Regions from separate parts of the Streptomyces sp. NPDC002643 genome, predicted to be linked through region 2. Evidence: predicted binding sites of a transcription regulator. Region 2 holds the regulator's gene; each other region holds the start of a gene.
The links. Region 2 encodes HrcA, which represses chaperone genes, less so after heat shock. Its sites were predicted from a motif close to TTNGCACTCNGNNNNNCNGAGTGCNAA; they were not measured.

Region 1: the regulator HrcA is predicted to act here: its motif matches at 3,061-3,087, upstream of groL (chaperonin GroEL).
Region 3: the regulator HrcA is predicted to act here: its motif matches at 3,926-3,952, upstream of groES (co-chaperone GroES).

The regions. Positions count from the first base shown of each region.
Region 1 is NZ_JBSFVY010000033.1:71,315-77,965, forward strand. It holds gene ACWD4G_RS36460 (NADH:flavin oxidoreductase) at 1-1,015, opposite strand, end outside; gene groL (chaperonin GroEL) at 1,275-2,897, opposite strand; gene ACWD4G_RS36470 (cold-shock protein) at 3,241-3,447, opposite strand; gene ACWD4G_RS36475 (MoaD/ThiS family protein) at 3,902-4,177, opposite strand; gene thrC (threonine synthase) at 4,276-5,619, opposite strand; SAM riboswitch class I at 5,638-5,812, opposite strand; gene ACWD4G_RS36485 (glucosyl-3-phosphoglycerate synthase) at 6,022-6,651, shown strand, end outside.
Region 2 is NZ_JBSFVY010000019.1:4,466-11,116, forward strand. It holds gene ACWD4G_RS27105 (16S rRNA (uracil(1498)-N(3))-methyltransferase) at 19-768, opposite strand; gene ACWD4G_RS27110 (nitronate monooxygenase) at 768-1,853, opposite strand; gene dnaJ (molecular chaperone DnaJ) at 2,121-3,257, opposite strand; gene hrcA (heat-inducible transcriptional repressor HrcA) at 3,258-4,274, opposite strand; gene ACWD4G_RS27125 (MBL fold metallo-hydrolase) at 4,442-5,188, shown strand; gene ACWD4G_RS27130 (DUF3097 domain-containing protein) at 5,257-6,072, shown strand; gene ACWD4G_RS27135 (Uma2 family endonuclease) at 6,050-6,628, opposite strand.
Region 3 is NZ_JBSFVY010000017.1:27,915-34,565, forward strand. It holds gene ACWD4G_RS25380 (RNA polymerase sigma factor) at 43-1,257, shown strand; gene ACWD4G_RS25385 (class I SAM-dependent methyltransferase) at 1,323-2,522, opposite strand; gene ACWD4G_RS25390 (polysaccharide deacetylase family protein) at 2,961-3,830, shown strand; gene groES (co-chaperone GroES) at 4,099-4,407, shown strand; gene groL (chaperonin GroEL) at 4,537-6,162, shown strand; gene ACWD4G_RS25405 (ester cyclase) at 6,240-6,651, opposite strand, start outside.

The sequences.
Region 1 (6,651 bases), on a different contig from region 2:
TGTCCAGCAGATCGTCGATGCCCTTGACCGGGGAGCCCTCGCCGGCGAAGCCGCGCAGGAAGTCACCGTCGAGGCCGACCGAGCCGACGGTGATGGTGGGCTTGCCGGTGACCTTCTTCGTCCAGCCGGCCAGATTGAGATCCGATCCCTCGAACTCGGGCAGCCAGTAGCGCCGGGTGGAGGCGTGGAAGGCGTCGACACCGGCGGCGGCGAGGGGCGCGAGGACGGCGTCCAGTTCCTCGGGCGTCTCGGCCAGCCGGGCGTCGTAGTTCTCGGACTTCCACTGCGAGTACCGGAAGATCACGGGGAACTCGGCCGACACGGACTCCCGCACGGCGGCCACGATCTCCGCCGCGAACCTGGTACGGGCGACCTGGTCACCCCCGTACGCGTCGGTGCGCCGGTTGGTGCCGGCCCAGAGGAACTGGTCGATGAGATAGCCGTGCGCGCCGTGCAGCTCGACCCCGTCGAACCCGATCCGCTCGGCAGCGGCGGCGGCCTCGGCGAACGCCCCGATGACATCATCGACATCCCGCTGGGTCATGGCCTTGCCGGTGCCCTCGGTGCCGTCCAGCCGAATCCCGGACGGCCCGACGGCGGGCGCGTCCTCGAACGGCGGCTGCCCCTGCTCCCGCACCATCCCGATGTGCCACAACTGCGGCACGATCTTCCCCCCGGCCGCGTGCACGGCCTCGGCGACCTTCGCCCACCCCGCGAGCTGCTCCTCCCCGTGGAACCGCGGAATGCTCGCACTCTGCCCCGCCGACTCATGCCCGACATACGTCCCCTCGGTCACGATCAGCCCCACCCCGGCCCCGGCCCGCCGCCCGTAGTAGGAGGCCACATCCGCCCCGGGCACACCCCCCGGCGAGAACTGACGCGTCATGGGCGCCATCACGATCCGATTGGGCACGGTCAGCCCGTTGATGACCACGGGCCGGGAAAGAACCTCAGCGGCACGGGAGGCGGAGGTGGTGGGGGTCGTGGCAGAGGTAGCGGTGGTGGGGGTGGTCACGCGGGGACTCCTCGCAGAGGTCGGCCGGACATCGAATAGGTGATCCATACGGCGGTACATGCACGCGCATGAACTGCCGTAGGGATCAACCTCCCCGGCCCGCACGGCATTCCACCGCCGGACCTCCCGCACTGTGACCCCGGACACGCACCCGCCCGGCCACACCTCCCGGCCCCGCACACGCCCGAGGGCGGCACCCCCCGTGTGAACAGGGGATGCCGCCCTCGGTACTGAAGACGTCGATCAACCGCCAGGTCGATCAGAAGTCCATGTCACCGCCCGGCATACCGCCACCGGCGGGCGCGGCGGCCTTCTCCGGCTTGTCGGCGATGACGGCCTCGGTGGTGAGGAAGAGCGCGGCGATGGAGGCGGCGTTCTGCAGAGCGGAGCGCGTGACCTTCGCCGGGTCGATGATGCCTTCCTTGACCAGGTCGACGTACTCACCGGTCGCGGCGTTGAGGCCGTGACCCGGGGTGAGGTTGCGGACCTTCTCCACCACGACGCCACCCTCAAGGCCGGCGTTCACGGCGATCTGCTTCAGCGGGGCCTCAAGCGCCAGCTTGACGGCGGCGGCACCGGTGGCCTCGTCGCCCTCCAGCTCCAGCTTCTCGAAGACCTGCGAGGCCTGCAGCAGGGCCACGCCACCACCGGCGACGATGCCCTCCTCGACGGCCGCCTTCGCGTTGCGAACGGCGTCCTCGATGCGGTGCTTGCGCTCCTTCAGCTCGACCTCGGTCGCGGCACCGGCCTTGATGACGGCCACGCCGCCCGCGAGCTTCGCCAGGCGCTCCTGGAGCTTCTCGCGGTCGTAGTCCGAGTCGCTGTTCTCGATCTCGGCGCGGATCTGGTTGACCCGGCCCTGAACCTGCTCGGAGGAGCCGGCACCGTCGACGACAGTGGTCTCGTCCTTGGTGATGACGATCTTGCGGGCACGGCCCAGGAGGTCCAGGGAGGTGTTCTCCAGCTTGAGACCGACCTCCTCGGAGATGACCTCGCCACCGGTGAGGATGGCGATGTCGTTCAGCATCGCCTTGCGGCGGTCACCGAAGCCCGGCGCCTTGACGGCGACGGAACGGAACGTGCCGCGGATCTTGTTGACGACCAGGGTCGACAGGGCCTCGCCCTCGACGTCCTCGGCGATGATCAGCAGCGGCTTGCCCGACTGCATGACCTTCTCCAGGAGCGGGAGCAGGTCCTTGACGTTGGAGATCTTGGAGTTGGCGATGAGGATGTAGGGGTCCTCAAGCACGGCCTCCATGCGCTCCATGTCGGTCGCGAAGTACGCCGAGATGTAGCCCTTGTCGAAGCGCATGCCCTCGGTGAGCTCAAGCTCCAGACCGAAGGTCTGCGACTCCTCGACGGTGATGACGCCTTCCTTGCCGACCTTGTCCATGGCCTCGGCGATCAGCTCGCCGATCTGGGTGTCGGCGGCGGAGATGGAGGCCGTGGAGGCGATCTGCTCCTTGGTCTCGACCTCCTTGGCCTGGTCGAGCAGCGCACCGGAGACGGCCTCGACGGCCTTCTCGATACCGCGCTTCAGAGCCATCGGGTTGGCACCGGCCGCGACGTTGCGCAGGCCCTCGCGTACCAGCGCCTGGGCGAGGACGGTCGCGGTGGTCGTACCGTCACCGGCGACGTCGTCCGTCTTCTTGGCGACTTCCTTGACCAGCTCGGCGCCGATCTTCTCGTACGGGTCTTCGAGCTCGATCTCCTTGGCGATGGAGACACCATCGTTGGTGATCGTGGGGGCGCCCCACTTCTTCTCAAGGACGACGTTGCGGCCCTTGGGGCCGAGGGTGACCTTGACGGCGTCGGCGAGCTGGTTCATACCGCGCTCAAGGCCGCGCCGCGCCTCCTCGTCGAACGCGATGATCTTGGCCATGTGAAGTGGTCCCTCCAGGACTGGGGGTGATTCCTTCGGACCGCGCCCGCGCCCGCGACGGACGGCTCGCACACCTCGTGGTTCCATGCCCCACCTGGCCTGCGGGCCTCACCGACCCGGTCCTTCTTTGTCACTCTCACCTTCAGAGTGCTAACGCCAATGATTAGCACTCGACCATGCCGAGTGCAAGCGCCTACCAATGATCCGCAGGTGAACGCGCCCGTGGACACCCGTGCGTACGCCCGCTGGGCACACATGCAGAAGGGCTCGCACCCCGTGCCCGGGATGCGAGCCCTCCGATGAAGAACGAAGAACGTCGCTGCGAAAGAACCGGCGCGTTGCTTCAGCCGGCCGCCACGCGGACCATGTCCGCCTGCGGCCCCTTCTGGCCCTGCGAGATCTCGAACTCGACCCGCTGACCCTCTTCCAGAGTGCGGTAGCCGTCCATCTGGATGGCGCTGTAGTGGACGAATACATCCGCACCACCGTCGACCGCGATGAAGCCGTACCCCTTCTCCGCGTTGAACCACTTGACGGTGCCCTGAGCCATGCCTAACTCCCCTATTACTGGCCCTTGCACAGATCCACACTTCGCGGACCCGGGTCAGACCTCACCCCCCAACGGTTGGGGGCGTGCGCCGGAACGCGTCGACCGCGGCTGAATGTATCTGTCCAACTGCCGTCTGCAACAGGTCAATTGGACGAGAAATCTGGACACGCCCAGTCGGGAATGTACGAACAATTCATCCGAATTCAGGGCAAGTCGGGCCACACAAAAGGAGCGAAATACGCAAATGCCGTGCACACTTTGGCTACTTCATATAGGGCGTGCGGCGCGATCAAATATGCGCCCGGCATGAAATCACTACGGGGAGCGATCCGGGTTCCCCAACTGTACCGCGCTCAATCATAGAGAATTGCCCCCTCCGCTTCTCTTACGGAGAGGGCAATTCGATGAACACCGAGTAACCGCTGTTACCGACGGTTACTACTCACGGGTGCGGTCAGCCTCCGGCGACGGCCGGGATGATCGACACGCCGGCCCCGTCCGGAGTGGCCGTCTCCAGCCCCTGCTCGAACCGCACGTCGTCGTCGTTCACGTACACGTTCACGAACCGCCGCAGCTTCCCCTGATCATCGAGAACCCGAGCGGCGATCCCCGCATGGTTCTTCTCAAGATCAGCGATGACCTCGGCAAGGGTGGCACCTTCGGCACTCACCTCGGCCTTCCCGCCGGTGTAGGTACGAAGGATGGTGGGGATGCGAACGTTGACGGACATGACGTGTGACCTCCGGTCAAGTACAGCGCCCTTAAGGGGCGCGGGGAACTGCGCGACCAGCCCCCACAGGCCGCAGACGAACAACTACCTAACGGGCCCTACACAAGCCCCGCTTCACGAAACGACTCAAGGCTGGGCCGAATCGTGGCCGTAAGCCCCGTACCGGCGACGGCGTCAAGCGTCTTGAGCCCATCCCCGGTGTTGAGCACAACGGTCGTGAGCGACGGGTCAAGAACCCCGTTCTCGATCAGCTTCCGAGTGACTCCGACCGTCACCCCCCCGGCGGTCTCCGCAAAGATCCCCTCGGTCCGCGCCAGCAACTTGATCGCATCCACGACCTGCTCATCGTTCACATCCTCGACAGCCCCACCGGTGCGCCGAGCGATATCGAGAACGTAAGGACCATCCGCGGGGTTGCCGATAGCGAGCGACTTCGCGATCGTGTTCGGCTTCTGCGGCCGTACGACATCGTGCCCCGCCTTGTAGGCGACCGACACCGGCGAACACCCCTCGGCCTGCGCACCGAAGATCTTGTACGGCTTGTCCTCGACGAGCCCGAGCTTGATCAGCTCCTGCAGCCCCTTGTCGATCTTCGTGAGCTGGGACCCGGAGGCGATGGGCACGACGATCTGGTCCGGCAGCTGCCAGCCGAGCTGCTCGCAGATCTCGTACGCGAGGGTCTTGGAGCCCTCGGCGTAGTACGGCCGGAGGTTGACGTTGACGAAGCCCCAGCCCTCGCCGGCGGGGTCGCCGATCAGCTCGGAGCAGAAGCGGTTGACGTCGTCGTAGTTGCCCTCGATGCCGACCAGCTCACCGCCGTAGACGGCGGCCATGACGACCTTGCCCTGCTCCAGGTCGTGCGGGATGAACACGCAGGAGCGGAAGCCGGCGCGGGCGGCGGCGGCGCCGACTGCACCGGCGAGGTTGCCGGTGGAGGAGCAGGAGAGAGTGGTGAAGCCGAAGGCGCGGGCGGCCTCCAGGGCCTGGGCGACGACGCGGTCCTTGAAGGAGTGCGTCGGGTTGCCGGAGTCGTCCTTGATGAACAGCTTGCCGGCGTCGACACCCAGCTCACGGGCGAGGTTGTCGGCCTTGACGAGCTGGGTCCAGCCGGGGTTGATGTTCGGCTTGTCGGCGACGTCGGCCGGGACGGGAAGGAGGGGCGCGTAACGCCAGATGTTGGCGGGCCCGGACTCGATCCGCTTCCGCAGCTCCTCCGTGTCGTACGCGGAGAAGTCGTACGCGATCTCCAGTGGCCCGAAACACTCCTCGCACGCGAAGACGGGGCCGAGCGGAACGCGGTGACCGCATTCGCGACAGGAGAGCGCGGCGGCGGCACCGAGGTTGACGGTCACGGAGTCGGTCGCGTTGGATTCGGTGGCGTCGGAAGCGGTCGTGTGGGAGTCGATCGCGTTGGATTCGCTTGCGACAGTCTGCGCAGCCATGTGAGGCGAGGCCCTTTCTCCTCATCTTCCTCACGACGCATCTCGCCGTGAGACGGATTTGGCACCTTCCCTAGCCGGGAGCCTCGCGATGTGATCGACGGTGATCGGTGATCGACGGTGATCAACTACGAGACCGGCTGGAGGGTTGCCGGGGCTTCATCGGGCCGTGTCCCTCTGCCCCTCTGGATGAGCGGTATTTGGTTGTATACGCAAACGACCCCCGACATGCGATGGTCACCAGCGTTGTTCAAGACTGTAACCGAAGGCCAGGACAGTTGAGGGAGCCGTCCGTACCGCGAGATGGCTGTGACATCAGCCACTCCGCCTCCATCGCCACTTCGCGGCGGACATACGGCTGCTGATCCCGTAACGCGCCGAGAGAACGCAGAGGAGCCTCGCACTGTGCTGAAGGAAGTCGAGCAGTGGCTGAGCACCCGCTCCTGGTCGGTGACCGATCGCCCGCTCCACAAGATCATGGCCGCGAAGCGTGCCACGGGCCGGACGGTGAGCGTGGTCCTGCCCGCGCTCAACGAGGAGGAGACGGTCGGCGAGATCGTCACGATCATCCGTCACGACCTCATGCTCCAGGTCCCGCTCGTCGACGAGATCGTGGTCGTCGACTCCGGTTCGACGGACCGTACGTCCCAGGTGGCGGCGGCGGCCGGGGCGAGGGTCGTCCACCGTGACGCGATCCTCCCGCGCGTCCCGGCGGTCCCCGGCAAGGGCGAGGTCCTGTGGCGCTCCCTGCTGGTGACGACCGGCGACATCGTCTGCTTCGTAGACGCGGACCTGAAGGAGTTCTCGTCCGACTTCGTCTCCGGCATCGTCGGCCCGCTCCTCACCGACCCGGACGTCGACCTGGTCAAGGCGATGTACGAACGCCCGCTGGGCTCCGCTCCCGGCCAGGGCGGCAGGGTGACGGAACTCATGGCCCGCCCCCTGCTGAACATGCACTGGCCCCAGCTGGCCGGTTTCGTCCAGCCGCTGGGCGGCGAGTACGCGGCCCGCCGCTCCCTGCTGGAACAGCTCCCG
Region 2 (6,651 bases):
GGCGAGAAAACCCGGCGATCAAGCCCAGCGTCCGGTCCGCCCCATCACCCACGCCCCCGCCACCGTCCCCGCCGTAGACGTCCGCAACACACTCCGCCCCAACCGATAAGCCACAGCCCCAGCCTCCCCGAACAACGCCAACTCCTCCGGAGACACCCCCCCTTCGGGCCCGACCACCAACACGATCTCCCCACGGGCCGGCAACTCGGCCCCGGCCAACGCCGCATCCCCGCTCTCATGCAGCACAGCCGCGAAATCGGCCCCGGCCAACAACGCGGCAACCTCCTTGCCGCCGGCCAACTCCCCCACTTCAGGAAACCGCACCCGCCGAGCCTGCTTCCCCGCCTCCCGAGCGGTGGCCCGCCACTTCGCGAGGGCCTTCACCCCCCGCTCACCCTTCCACTGGGTGATGCAACGCGCGGCAGCCCACGGCACGATCGCGTCGACCCCGACCTCGGTCATGGTCTCCACGGCGACCTCACCCCGATCCCCCTTGGGCAACGCCTGCACCACGGTGATACGAGGCTGCTCCGGCTCCTCCTCATGAACCGTCTCCAGGTCCATGACGACGAGCCGGTCCTTGCCCTCGGCGGCCTTGACGACCCCTTCGGCCCACCGCCCGCGCCCGTCCGTGAGGACGACGTCCTCCCCGGCCCGCAGCCGCTTCACGGAGACGGCGTGCCGCCCCTCGGGCCCGTCGAGCACGAACTCCCCACCGCAGTGGTCCGGCAGCTCCAGGGACTCCACCACGAAGACGGGCGCGGTCATCAGCCCTCGCTCCCGGCCCCGGGGGCGGACTCCACGGCGCCCCGCGCGGCGGCGATCTCCCCGGCCAGCGTCTTGACCAGGTCCCCGGCGGGCAGATCACGCGCCATCCGGTGCCCCTGCCCGGCCCACAGGGCCATGCCCTGCGGGTCCTCGGCCTTGGCGGCGGCCTTGCGCAGCGGCGAGGTGAGGTGGTGCAGCTCGGGGTAGGCGGCGGGGGCGTAGGGCCCGTGCTCGCGCATGAAACGGTTGACGAGACCGCGTGCGGGGCGCCCGGAGAAGGCGCGGGTCAGCTCGGTGCGGACGAAGAGCGGGTCGGTGAGGGCCCGCTTGTGCACGGGCTGGGCGCCGGACTCGGGGGTGGCGAGGAAGGCCGTACCGAGCTGGGCGGCGCCGGCCCCGGCGGCGAGGAGCGCGGCGATCTGGCCGCCGCGCATGATGCCGCCGGCCGCGACGATCGGCAGGGCCACGGCCTCGCGGACCTGGGCGAGCAGGGTGAGCAGACCGAGGCCGGCCCGGTCGCGCTCGGGGTCGTCGCGGTGGGTGCCCTGATGGCCGCCGGCCTCGACGCCCTGCACGATCACGGCATGGGCGCCCGACCGCTCCACGGCCTCCGCCTCCTCCGCCGAGGTCGCGGTGACGAGGGTGAACGTGCCCCTGCGGGCGAGGGCTTCGATCACCTCGGGGGTGGGGCAGCCGAAGTGGAACGACACCGCCGGGACGGGGTCGTCCAGCAGTACGGCGAGCTTGGCCTCGTAGCCGTCGTCGCGCCCGCTGTCGGGGTCGCCCAGTTCGGTGCCGTACCAGGAGGCCTCACCGGCGAGTTGCTCGGCGTACACCTCGACGGCCGCCGGGTCGCCGTGCTCGGGCTGCGGCATGAACAGGTTGACGCCGAACGGGCGGGCCGTCAGCCCCTTCAGCTGTTTGATCTCCTGGTACATCCCATCGGCCGTCTTGTATCCGGCGGCGAGAAACCCCAGCCCCCCGGCCTCGGACACGGCGGCGGCCAAGGCCGGCACGGATACGCCGCCGGCCATGGGGGCCTGCACGATCGGGAGGGGGGCGAGATCGGTCAGTGCGGAGGACATGACTGGCATGGTGCCATGGCCCTCCGGGGGGTGCCGAATCGCCTACGGGGTGGGGTGGTACGGAGCGTGGGCGACTGCGGGTGGGTGGGGGCTGGTCGCGCCCACGCGGCGGAGCCGCACATGTCACAGCCCCGCGCCCCTTGATGGCCCTGCGGGCCGATCAGAAGCGGGGCTTCGCCCCGCGCTTTTCGGCCCGCAGGGCCGGATCTTTTAGGCGCGGGGAACTGCGCGACCAGCCCCCACTGACCCGCACCCGACAACAAACCCCTATCGCCCGTTGAACGCATCCTTCAACCGCGAGAACAACCCCTGCTGCCCCGGCTGGAACTGCCCCGTAGGCCGTTCCTCCCCCCTCAACGCGGCCAACTGCCGCAGCAGTTGCTCCTGCTCGGGGTCGAGCTTCGTCGGGGTCTGGACCTCGACGTGGACGATGAGATCGCCACGCCCGCCGCCCCGCAGATGCGTGACGCCCCGCCCGTGCAGCGGGATCGACTGCCCGGACTGCGTGCCGGGCCGGATGTCGACCTCCTCCAGCCCGTCCAGGGTCTCCAGCGGCACCTTCGTACCGAGCGCGGCGGCCGTCATCGGAATGGTCACCGTGCAGTGGAGGTCGTCGCCGCGCCGCTGGAACACGGCGTGGGGAAGCTCGTGGATCTCGACGTAGAGGTCACCGGCGGGACCGCCACCGGGCCCGACCTCGCCCTCACCGGCGAGCTGGATGCGCGTGCCGTTGTCGACACCGGCCGGGATCTTGACGGTCAGCGTCCGCCGCGACCGCACCCGCCCGTCACCGGCGCACTCGGGACACGGGTTCGGGACGATCGTGCCGAAGCCCTGGCACTGCGGACAGGGCCGGGAGGTCATGACCTGTCCGAGGAAGGACCGCGTGACCTGCGAGACCTCACCGCGGCCGCGGCACATGTCACAGGTCTGGGCGGTGGTCCCGGGCGCCGCGCCCTCGCCGTTGCAGGTGGTGCACACCACGGCCGTGTCGACCTGGATGTCCTTCGTCGTACCGAAGGCGGCCTCGTCGAGGTCGACCTCCAGCCGGATCATCGCGTCCTGGCCCCGGCGCGTACGCGACCGGGGGCCGCGCTGGGACGCCGTACCGAAGAACGCGTCCATGATGTCCGAGAAGTTCCCGAAGCCACCGGCGCCGAAGCCGCCCGCGCCTCCGCCGCCGCTCTGCGAGAGCGGGTCACCGCCGAGGTCGTAGACCTGCTTCTTCTGCGGGTCCGACAACACCTCGTACGCGGCGTTGATCTCCTTGAACCGCTCCTGCGTCTTCGGATCGGGGTTGACGTCCGGGTGCAGCTCGCGCGCGAGCCTCCGGAACGCCTTCTTGATCTCGTCCTGGGAAGCGTCGCGGCGCACGCCGAGTACGGCGTAGTAGTCCGTGGCCACTTACGACTCCGCCAGGATCTGTCCGACGTACCGTGCCACCGCTCGTACCGCTCCCATCGTTCCCGGATAGTCCATGCGCGTAGGTCCGACCACGCCCAGCTTCGCTACTGCCTCGCCGCCCGAACCGTAGCCGACGGAGACGACCGACGTGGAGTTGAGTCCTTCATACGCGTTCTCATGACCGATGCGTACGGTCATGCCCGAATCCCCTGCCTCGCCAAGCAACTTGAGGAGGACGACCTGTTCCTCCAACGCTTCCAGCACGGGCCGGATGGTGAGGGGGAAGTCATGTCCGAAGCGGGTGAGATTGGCGGTGCCGCCGATCATCAGCCGCTCCTCGCTCTCCTCGACGAGCGCCTCCAGGAGGGTGGAGAGCACCGTCGCGACCGTGCCCCGGTCCTCGACGTCGAAGGCCTCGGGCAGGTCCTCGACCAGGCGCGGTACGTCGGTGAAACGGCGGCCTGCGACCCTGCTGTTGAGCCGGGCGCGCAGATCGGCGAGTGACGTTTCTCCGAAGGGCGCCGGGCAGTCGACCAGCCGTTGCTCCACCCTGCCGGTGTCCGTGATCAGCACGAGCATCAGCCGGGCCGGGGCGAGCGACAACAGCTCCACGTGCCGCACCGTCGAACGCGTGAGGGACGGATACTGCACGACGGCGACCTGCCGCGTCAGCTGCGCGAGCAGCCGCACGGTCCTGGCCACCACGTCGTCGAGATCGACGGCCCCGTCGAGGAAGTTCTGAATGGCCCGCCGCTCGGGCGCGGTCATCGGCTTGACGCCCGCCAGCTTGTCGACGAACAGCCGATAGCCCTTGTCGGTGGGGATGCGCCCGGCGCTGGTGTGCGGCTGGGCGATGAACCCCTCGTCCTCCAGGGCGGCCATGTCATTGCGTACGGTCGCCGGGGAGACCCCGAGGTTGTGCCGCTCGGTGAGGGCCTTCGACCCCACCGGCTCCTCGGTGCCGACGTAGTCCTGGACGATGGCGCGCAGCACTTGAAGCCTGCGTTCGCTGAGCATCGCGCACACCTCCAGCTCGTCTCTCCGGTGACTTCCCCCTTGGCACTCACCCCGGACGAGTGCCAACACTTCCCGCCCAGTGTACGGCGGTGGGGTACGCCCCCGGCAAGGCCGGTTCAGCCATGTCCTGCGGAGCGGCCCGTTAGCGTCGGAGCATGGCGGTGGCTATGACGGTGGCTTGGGAAGAGGTCGGGTGGGAGGGGCTGGCCCCCGGGGTGGGGCGGTGTCGGCTGCCCGGGTGGGACTGCACGGTCGGGCTCGTGGTGGGGCAGGGCTCGGCCCTCCTCGTCGACGCGGGGTCGAGCCTGAGGGAGGGCGCGCGGTTGCGCACCGTGGCGCGACAGCTGCTGAACGGCGCCCGTGTGACACATCTCGCGCTCACTCACGCCCATTTTGACCATGTCTTCGGCGCCGCCGCCTTCGCCGGAGTGGAGATCTACGGCGCCGTGGGCCTCGACACCGCCCTGACCGAGCATCGGGACGACCTCCACACCGACGCCGTACGCAACGGCCTCGCCCCCGAGACCGCCGCCGAGGCCGCCGACCTCCTCGTACGCCCCCACCACCATGTCTCCGGCGAGTGGACCCTCGACCTGGGCGGCGGCCACCAGGTGCTCCTGGCGAACGTGGGCCCCGGCCACACCCCCCACGACCTGGCCGTACTGGTCCCGGCCGCCCCCTCTTCCCCTTCCTCCCCGGAGATCGTCTTCTGCGGTGATCTGGTGGAGGAGTCCGGTGAGCCCCAGGCCGGTCCCGACGCGATCCCCTCCCACTGGCCGGCGGCCCTGGACCGTCTGCTGGCCCTGGGTGGCGAGGACGCGCTGTATGTCCCCGGCCACGGCGCGGTGGTGGACGCGGCGTTCGTACGGGCCCAACGCGACGCCCTGGCAACGCGTTTCGGCGTGTCGATCTGAGCACGGCCCCGGCGTGTCGACCTGCGCCCGAGCGAGATCGGGGCGGGTCTTCTCCTATCGTCATCCGAATGCGCCAGTACTCACCGGATCTGACCCCGCCGTGGAAGAAGCCGAAACCCGCCCCCGAGGTGCCGGCCGAGCCCGGTCTGGTGGTCGAGGAGCCCGGCACCGGCTTCTGCGGCGCGGTCATCGGCTGCGAGGCGGGCACGGTGACGCTGGAGGACCGCTTCGGCAAGCACCGGGTGTTCCCGCTGGAGCCGAGGGGTTTCCTGCTGGAGGGCAGGGTGGTGACCCTGGTACGGCCGTCGTCGCCGGCTCCCGTCCGCCCCTCCCGTACGGCCTCGGGCTCGGTGGCCGTCCCGGGCGCCCGCGCGCGTGTGGCCCGCGCCGGCCGTATCTACGTCGAGGGCCGCCATGACGCCGAGCTGGTCGAGAAGGTCTGGGGCGACGATCTGCGCGTCGAGGGCGTGGTGGTGGAGTACCTGGAGGGTGTGGACGACCTCCCGTCGATCGTGGCCGAGTTCGCCCCGGGCCCGGACGCCCGCCTGGGCATCCTCGTGGACCACCTGGTGCCGGGCACGAAGGAGTGGCGCATCGCCCAGTCGGTGACCAGCGACCACGCGCTGGTGGTCGGCCACCCGTACATCGACATCTGGGAGGCGGTGAAGCCGGCCTCGCTGGGGATCGCGGGGTGGCCGCGCGTACCGCACGGGCAGGACTGGAAGACGGGGGTGTGCCGGGCGCTGGGCTGGCCGCCGGAGAACACCGGGGCGGTGTGGCAGGCGATCCTGGGGAGGGTCGGCTCCTACAAGGACCTGGAGCCGGAGCTGCTGGGGAGGGTGGAGGAGCTGATCGACTTCGTCACGGGTAGCGGTGAGGCCTGACACCAGGGAAAGTTCCGAACTCACTGGTGTCCATTTCGAGCCCCAGTTCCTCCAGCGGAAGCGGTGCCCCGAACTTGGTGATCTGCTGCCGCTGGTAGTCGGCGTCTTCTCCCTTTCCTGAGGGCCTCGTCAGCAGGACGCACTGCGCCATGATCGGGTCAACGATCAGGTAGGCAGGCACCATGCCAGCAGCGTAGATCGAGCGCTTGATTTCATAGTCCCGCTGGACGCTGGTCTTGGAGACGACCTCGACGACCATCGTGATCAGACGACACGACAACAGGCGTCCCGAGGCGGGCATGACTTCGCGCTCGAGGACCACCAGGTCCGGTACTGGCTCGCTGGCCTCATCGAGGATGTCGACGTCCTGGGTCTGCAGGCGAGACCACCGCTTGCGTGGGATCTGGTCCAGCACATCCTCGATGATCATGTTGTGCACAAGATCAGGGCTGGCCATCATCACGATTTCCCCCCGGAGAAGCTCGACTTTGACGCCCTCGGGAGGCTCGAGCTCCTCGAAGTACTTGGTCATCCCACGCTCGTCCACAGCGGTCATCTCCGTGGCCCTCCACATCCGCC
Region 3 (6,651 bases), on a different contig from region 2:
CCGCAGCCCACCACAGCCGCCGCCATCGAGACCGTCTTCCGTATGGAGTCGCCCCGGATCATCGCCGGTGTCGCGCGGATCGTGCGGGATGTCGGGATCGCGGAGGAACTGGCGCAGGACGCGCTGGTCGCGGCGCTCGAACAGTGGCCGGGGGAGGGGGTGCCGGACAACCCCGGGGCCTGGCTGACGGCCACCGCCAAACGCCGGGCCGTCGACCTCGTACGACGGCGGGAGCGGTACGCGCGGAAGCTGGTCGAGGTCGGCCGGGAACTGGAGGCGGACCCGCATCACTGGGACGAGCCGTCCGACCCCGACGACATCGACGACGACCTGCTCCGGCTCGTCTTCACCGCCTGCCACCCGGTGCTCTCCGCCGAGGCCCGGATCGCCCTCACCCTCCGCCTCCTCGGCGGCCTGACGACACCCGAGATCGCCCGCGCCTTCCTCGCCCCGGAAGCGACCGTCGCCCAGCGGATCGTGCGCGCCAAACGCACCCTCGCCAGCAAGAAAGTCCCCTTCGAGGTCCCCTACGGCCCCGACCGCGAGGCCCGGCTGGGTTCCGTACTGGAGGTCATCTATCTGATCTTCAACGAGGGGTACGCGGCCACCGTCGGCGACGATCTCCTGCGCCCCGCACTGTGCGAGGACGCGCTGCGGCTGGCGCGGGTGCTGGCCCAGTTGATGCCGAAGGAGGCGGAGGCGCACGGGCTGGTGGCGTTGCTGGAGCTTCAGGCGTCCCGTTCCGCCGCCCGGACCGGCCCCTGCGGGGAACCGGTGCTGCTCAAGGACCAGGACCGCCGCCGCTGGAACCGCCTCCTCATCGCCCGTGGCTTCACCGCCCTCGGCCGCGCGAGCGCCCTCTCCCCGGGCGCCCCCGGCCCGTACGCCCTCCAGGCCGCCATCGCCGCGTGCCACGCCCAGGCGTACACCTACGAGGAGACCGACTGGCCGAGGATCGCCACCCTGTACGCCCTGCTGGCGGCCCGCTCCCCGTCACCCGTCGTCGAACTCAACCGCGCGGTCGCCGTCTCGATGGCCGAGGGCCCGGCACCCGCCCTGGAGATCGTCGACCGCCTCGCCACCGACCCCGCCCTCCGCGACTACCACTTGCTGCCGAGCGTGCGGGGCGATTTGCTGCGACGGCTGGGCCGTACGGCGGAGGCCCGCGCCGAGTTCGTACGAGCGGCCGGGCTGGCGCGGAACGAGCGCGAGCGGCAGCTGCTGCTGGAGCGGGCGGAGTCGGCTGACGGGGAGTGAACTCGGGGGAGGGGGCCGGCCTCGGCGCCGACGCGCGCGCCGCCCCGCACCGAGCCCCGGCGGTGTCACCGGGCCGGGTGGCCGATCAGCATCGTCGGGGCCCCGGCCACGCGCGTCAGGAACACCGTCGCCGCATTGGGCCCCTGTGGTTTCACCTTCTTCCGCAGTTCCTCCGGCTCCACGGCCGAACCCCGCTTCTTCACCGTCAGCACCCCCACCTCCCGCTCCCTCAGCAGGGCCTTCAACTTCTTGACGTTGAAGGGGAGTTGATCGGTGATCTCGTAGGCGGTGGCGTACGGGGTGACGTGGTGGGCGTCGGCGGTGATGTACGCGATGGTCGGGTCGATCAGGCCGCCCGCCAGGTCCTCGGCGACCTCGGCGACCAGGTGGGCGCGGATGACGGCGCCATCCGGTTCGTACAGATACCGCCCGACGGCACGGACCGGGGGGTCGGGCAGCGCGGTCGCGGGCGTGGCCGCGACACCGGCGCCCGAGGGGAGCAGCATCGCCCGCCGCGCGCCCGGTGTCCCGCCCTCCCGGAACCACAGCACGGCCTCCTTCACATCACCGCCGTCCGAGATCCACTCGGCCTCGGCCTCCGCCGGGATCGCCTCGTGCGGGATGCCGGGGGCGATCTTCAGCGCGCCGAGCGGTGCCTTGAGCGCGGCCGACACGGCCCAGGACAGCGGCGGGGAGTACGCCTCGGGGTCGAAGATCCGGCCGCGCCTGGAGGAACGCCGGGCCGGGTCCACGAAGACCGCGTCGTATCCGGCCGTGTCCACCTCCGTCACATCCGCCTCGCGCACCTCGATCAGATCGGCGAGGCCGAGCGCGTCGGCGTTGGCGCGGGCCACCGCCGCCGTCAGCGGGTCCCGGTCGACGGCCAGGACACGGATACCGGCGCGTGCGAACGCGATCGCGTCACCGCCGATCCCGCAGCACAGGTCGGCGACGGAGCGTACGCCGAGCGCCTCGAAGCACTCGGCGCGGTACGTGGCCACGCTCGCCCTGGTCGACTGTTCGACCCCGTTCGGCGTGAAGAACATCCGCTCGGCGTCCGCCGCCCCGAACTTCGCCACCGCCCGCTGCCGCAGCCGCGCCTGCCCCATCGCCGCCGACACCAGCTCCGCCGGGTGCTCCCGCCGCAACCGGGTCGCCACCGCCAACTCCCGCGCCGGTTCGACCCCGCGCACCTCGTCGAGCAGGGCACGGCCCTCCGGGGTGAGGAGGGAGGTGAGGGAGGCGGTGGGGTCCAGGTCGTTCACCGGGCCATTGTGGGCCAGTCGGTGGATGGTGCGCCCATGGTGGCGGTGTCGGGGCGGTGGGGAGGGGGCGGGCTGCGAGGATGCGGCGCCATGCGACTTGTACGACAAGATGATGGATTGAGTGGGAAATGGGTGAATGCCTTTCGGGAGAGCGTCGGGGCGGGGTGCGCCGTGCGGACGAGTACCGAGGCGGGGAGCGGCATGTGGGGGAGCGCCGGAGCCGTCGTAGCTGCGGGCAATCGTGCCGCTGGGGCGGCGCCCGCCCCGAAGAGAGCGGCACGCTGTCGGCGCCGGGAAGCGCACCCCGCTCCCGCCCGGCCTCGGCCCCAGGCGCCGCGCCTGTGAGGGCGCGCGGGGCGCGTACGACCCACGAGCTGGGCGTGAACCGCGTACGACCCGCGAGCCGGGCATGAACCGCGTACGACCCGCGAGCCGGGCGTGAACCGCGTGCGCGCCCTGACGCTGAGCGCGTTGGCCGCCACCGCGCTCCTCACCGCCGCGCTCCCCGGCTGCGCCACCCATCCGGATGCGCGAGCCCGCCCGGATGCCCGAGCCCGCCCCGACACGGCCGGTCAGGACACGGTCAGCGGTGACGCGGCGGGCCGCCCCGATGACGCCCCCGCCCACCCCTACACGACGCCCCACCCCTTCCCGGACGCCGCCGCCTCCCCACCCCCGTACCGCCGCTGGGGACTCGCCGCCCCCCTCGCCCCCGCGCCCGCAACCCCGCACCGGCCGCCGATGCCGCGCGGCGCCGGCCCGGGGCTGCCGCCCGTCGTCGACCACGTCCCCACCCGCGACAAGGTGGTGTTCCTGACGTACGACGACGGGGTCGAGAAGGACCCGAGGTTTGTCGACATGGTCCGTGAACTGCGGCTTCCGGTGAGCGTGTTCCTCACGGACAGCGTCGTCGGGCCCGGGTACGCGCACTTCGCCCGGCTGCGCGCGGTCGGGGCGAGTGTCCAGAACCACACCCTCGACCACACCGCCCTGCGCGGTCTGCCGTACGCCGGGCAGCGCGCCGAGATCTGCGGCCAGCAGAACAAGCTCAAGCAGCGCTTCGGCGTCCGCCCGACCCTCTTCCGGCCGCCGTACGGCGTCTACGACACCACCACGCTCCGCGCCGCCGCCGACTGCGGCATCGAGGCGGTCGTCCTGTGGCGCGCGTCGACACCGGCCACCGGCCTCCACCCCGGTGACATCCTCTTGGCCCTCCCCCACTCCCCGGCCGAGACGACGACGAGGCTGCTGCGCCGCATCCAGGAACAGGGGCTCACGGTGGGGCGCCTGGAGGACTACCTGAACTGAACCGCGCCGCCCCCGGAGCCCCCGCTCACCCCACACCCGGCACCCCCCGGCACCCCCGCTCACGCCGCCCCCGGCGCCGCGCCGTTCGTACTCGATTAGCAGTCCGCTTGACCGAGTGCTAATCACGGTCATAGTCTCAGGTCTGGCACTCACCCCTGGAGAGTGCCAACAACGCGACGGGCAGGTCCGGCACCCGCGACGACGGATCGACCTGGTCGCCACCTCAGACAGTTAACCCCGTGAGATCTCCGAAGGGGGAGGTCGGATCGTGACGACCGCCAGCTCCAAGGTTGCCATCAAGCCGCTTGAGGACCGCATCGTGGTCCAGCCGCTCGACGCCGAGCAGACCACGGCCTCCGGCCTGGTCATCCCGGACACCGCGAAGGAGAAGCCCCAGGAGGGCGCCGTCCTCGCCGTGGGCCCGGGCCGGTTCGAGAACGGCGAGCGCCTGCCGCTCGACGTCCAGGTCGGCGACATCGTCCTGTACAGCAAGTACGGCGGCACCGAGGTGAAGTACAACGGCGACGAGTACCTCGTCCTCTCGGCTCGCGACGTGCTCGCGATCATCGAGAAGTAAGACCACCTCAGAGTTTTTTCGAGCTGCGCCCCTGGCCCCCGCGACCACTGAGAAGCCGGGCGTCCGGGGCGCAGTGTCTTTCCACCCATAGCTTTCCGCCCACAGATTTCCGAGAGGGCTCCCGCTGTCATGGCGAAGATCCTGAAGTTCGACGAGGACGCCCGTCGCGCCCTGGAGCGCGGCGTCAACAAGCTGGCCGACACGGTCAAGGTGACGATCGGCCCCAAGGGTCGCAACGTCGTCATCGACAAGAAGTTCGGTGCCCCCACCATCACCAACGACGGTGTCACGATCGCCCGCGAGGTCGAGATCGAGGACCCGTACGAGAACCTCGGCGCGCAGCTGGTGAAGGAGGTGGCGACCAAGACCAACGACATCGCGGGTGACGGTACGACCACCGCCACCGTGCTCGCCCAGGCGCTGGTGCGCGAGGGCCTGAAGAACGTCGCCGCGGGTGCCTCCCCGGCCGCCCTGAAGAAGGGCATCGACGCCGCCGTCGCCGCCGTGTCGGAGGACCTGCTCGCCTCGGCCCGTCCGATCGACGAGAAGTCCGACATCGCCGCCGTCGCCGCGCTGTCCGCCCAGGACCAGCAGGTCGGCGAGCTGATCGCCGAGGCGATGGACAAGGTCGGCAAGGACGGTGTCATCACCGTCGAGGAGTCCAACACCTTCGGTCTGGAGCTGGACTTCACCGAGGGCATGGCCTTCGATAAGGGCTACCTGTCGCCGTACTTCGTGACGGACCAGGAGCGCATGGAGGCCGTCCTGGAGGACCCCTACATCCTCATCAACCAGGGCAAGATCTCCTCCATCCAGGACCTGCTGCCGCTGCTGGAGAAGGTCATCCAGGCCGGTGCCTCCAAGCCGCTGCTGATCATCGCCGAGGACGTCGAGGGCGAGGCCCTGTCGACGCTGGTGGTCAACAAGATCCGTGGCACGTTCAACGCGGTCGCGGTCAAGGCCCCCGGCTTCGGTGACCGCCGCAAGGCGATGCTGCAGGACATGGCCGTCCTCACCGGCGCCACCGTCATCTCCGAGGAGGTCGGCCTCAAGCTCGACCAGGTCGGCCTGGACGTGCTGGGCTCCGCCCGGCGTATCACGGTCACCAAGGACGACACGACGATCGTCGACGGCGCCGGCAACTCCGAGGACGTCGTGGGCCGCGTCGCCCAGATCAAGGCCGAGATCGAGAACACCGACTCCGACTGGGACCGCGAGAAGCTCCAGGAGCGCCTCGCGAAGCTGGCCGGCGGCGTGTGCGTGATCAAGGTCGGCGCCGCCACCGAGGTGGAGCTGAAGGAGAAGAAGCACCGTCTGGAGGACGCCATCTCCGCGACCCGCGCCGCGGTCGAGGAGGGCATCGTCTCCGGTGGTGGCTCCGCGCTGGTCCACGCCGTGAAGGTCCTGGAGGACAACCTCGGCAAGTCCGGCGACGAGGCCACCGGTGTCTCCGTCGTCCGCCGCGCCGCGGTCGAGCCGCTGCGCTGGATCGCCGAGAACGCGGGCCTTGAGGGCTACGTCATCGTCTCCAAGGTCGCCGAGCTGGACAAGGGCAACGGCTACAACGCCGCCACCGGCGAGTACGGCGACCTGGTCAAGGCCGGTGTCATCGACCCGGTCAAGGTCACCCGCTCCGCCCTGGAGAACGCCGCCTCCATCGCCTCCCTCCTCCTCACGACCGAGACCCTGGTCGTCGAGAAGAAGGAAGAGGAGGAGCCGGCCGCCGCTGGTCACGGCCACGGCCACGCCCACTGACGTACACACGTCGGCAAGCCGCGCTTGAGGCCCGGCACCCCTCGGGGGGTGCCGGGCCTCACCGCGTCGTCACCGCGTCACCGCTCCAGCCCCTCCAGGGCCCCCAACTGCCCCATCAGCCCGAGTCGGTCGTACTGCCACCAGCCCTCGGCGATCTTCCCGTCCGCCGTGTACCGGTGGACGGTGGTCCCGGTCATGGAGACCTTCTTCCCGGTGGACGCGATCCCGAGGAACTCGCCCTTGTGCGTCGCGTTCCAGGTCCACCGGGTGCACACCCGGTCACCCTGCGCGAACTGATCCTCGATCGTGAACGAGAAGTCGAACCCGCCCCGCCACATCCCGACCTCGCGCCTCATCGCGTCCATACCGATGGCGTCCTGTGGAGTGGCCGGATCGTGGTTGTGATAGTCCTCGATGACCAGGCCGTCGAGTGGCGGCAGCTCGCCCTTGGCGCCCAGCGCCTCGAAGAACCTGCGTGAGTTGTCCGCG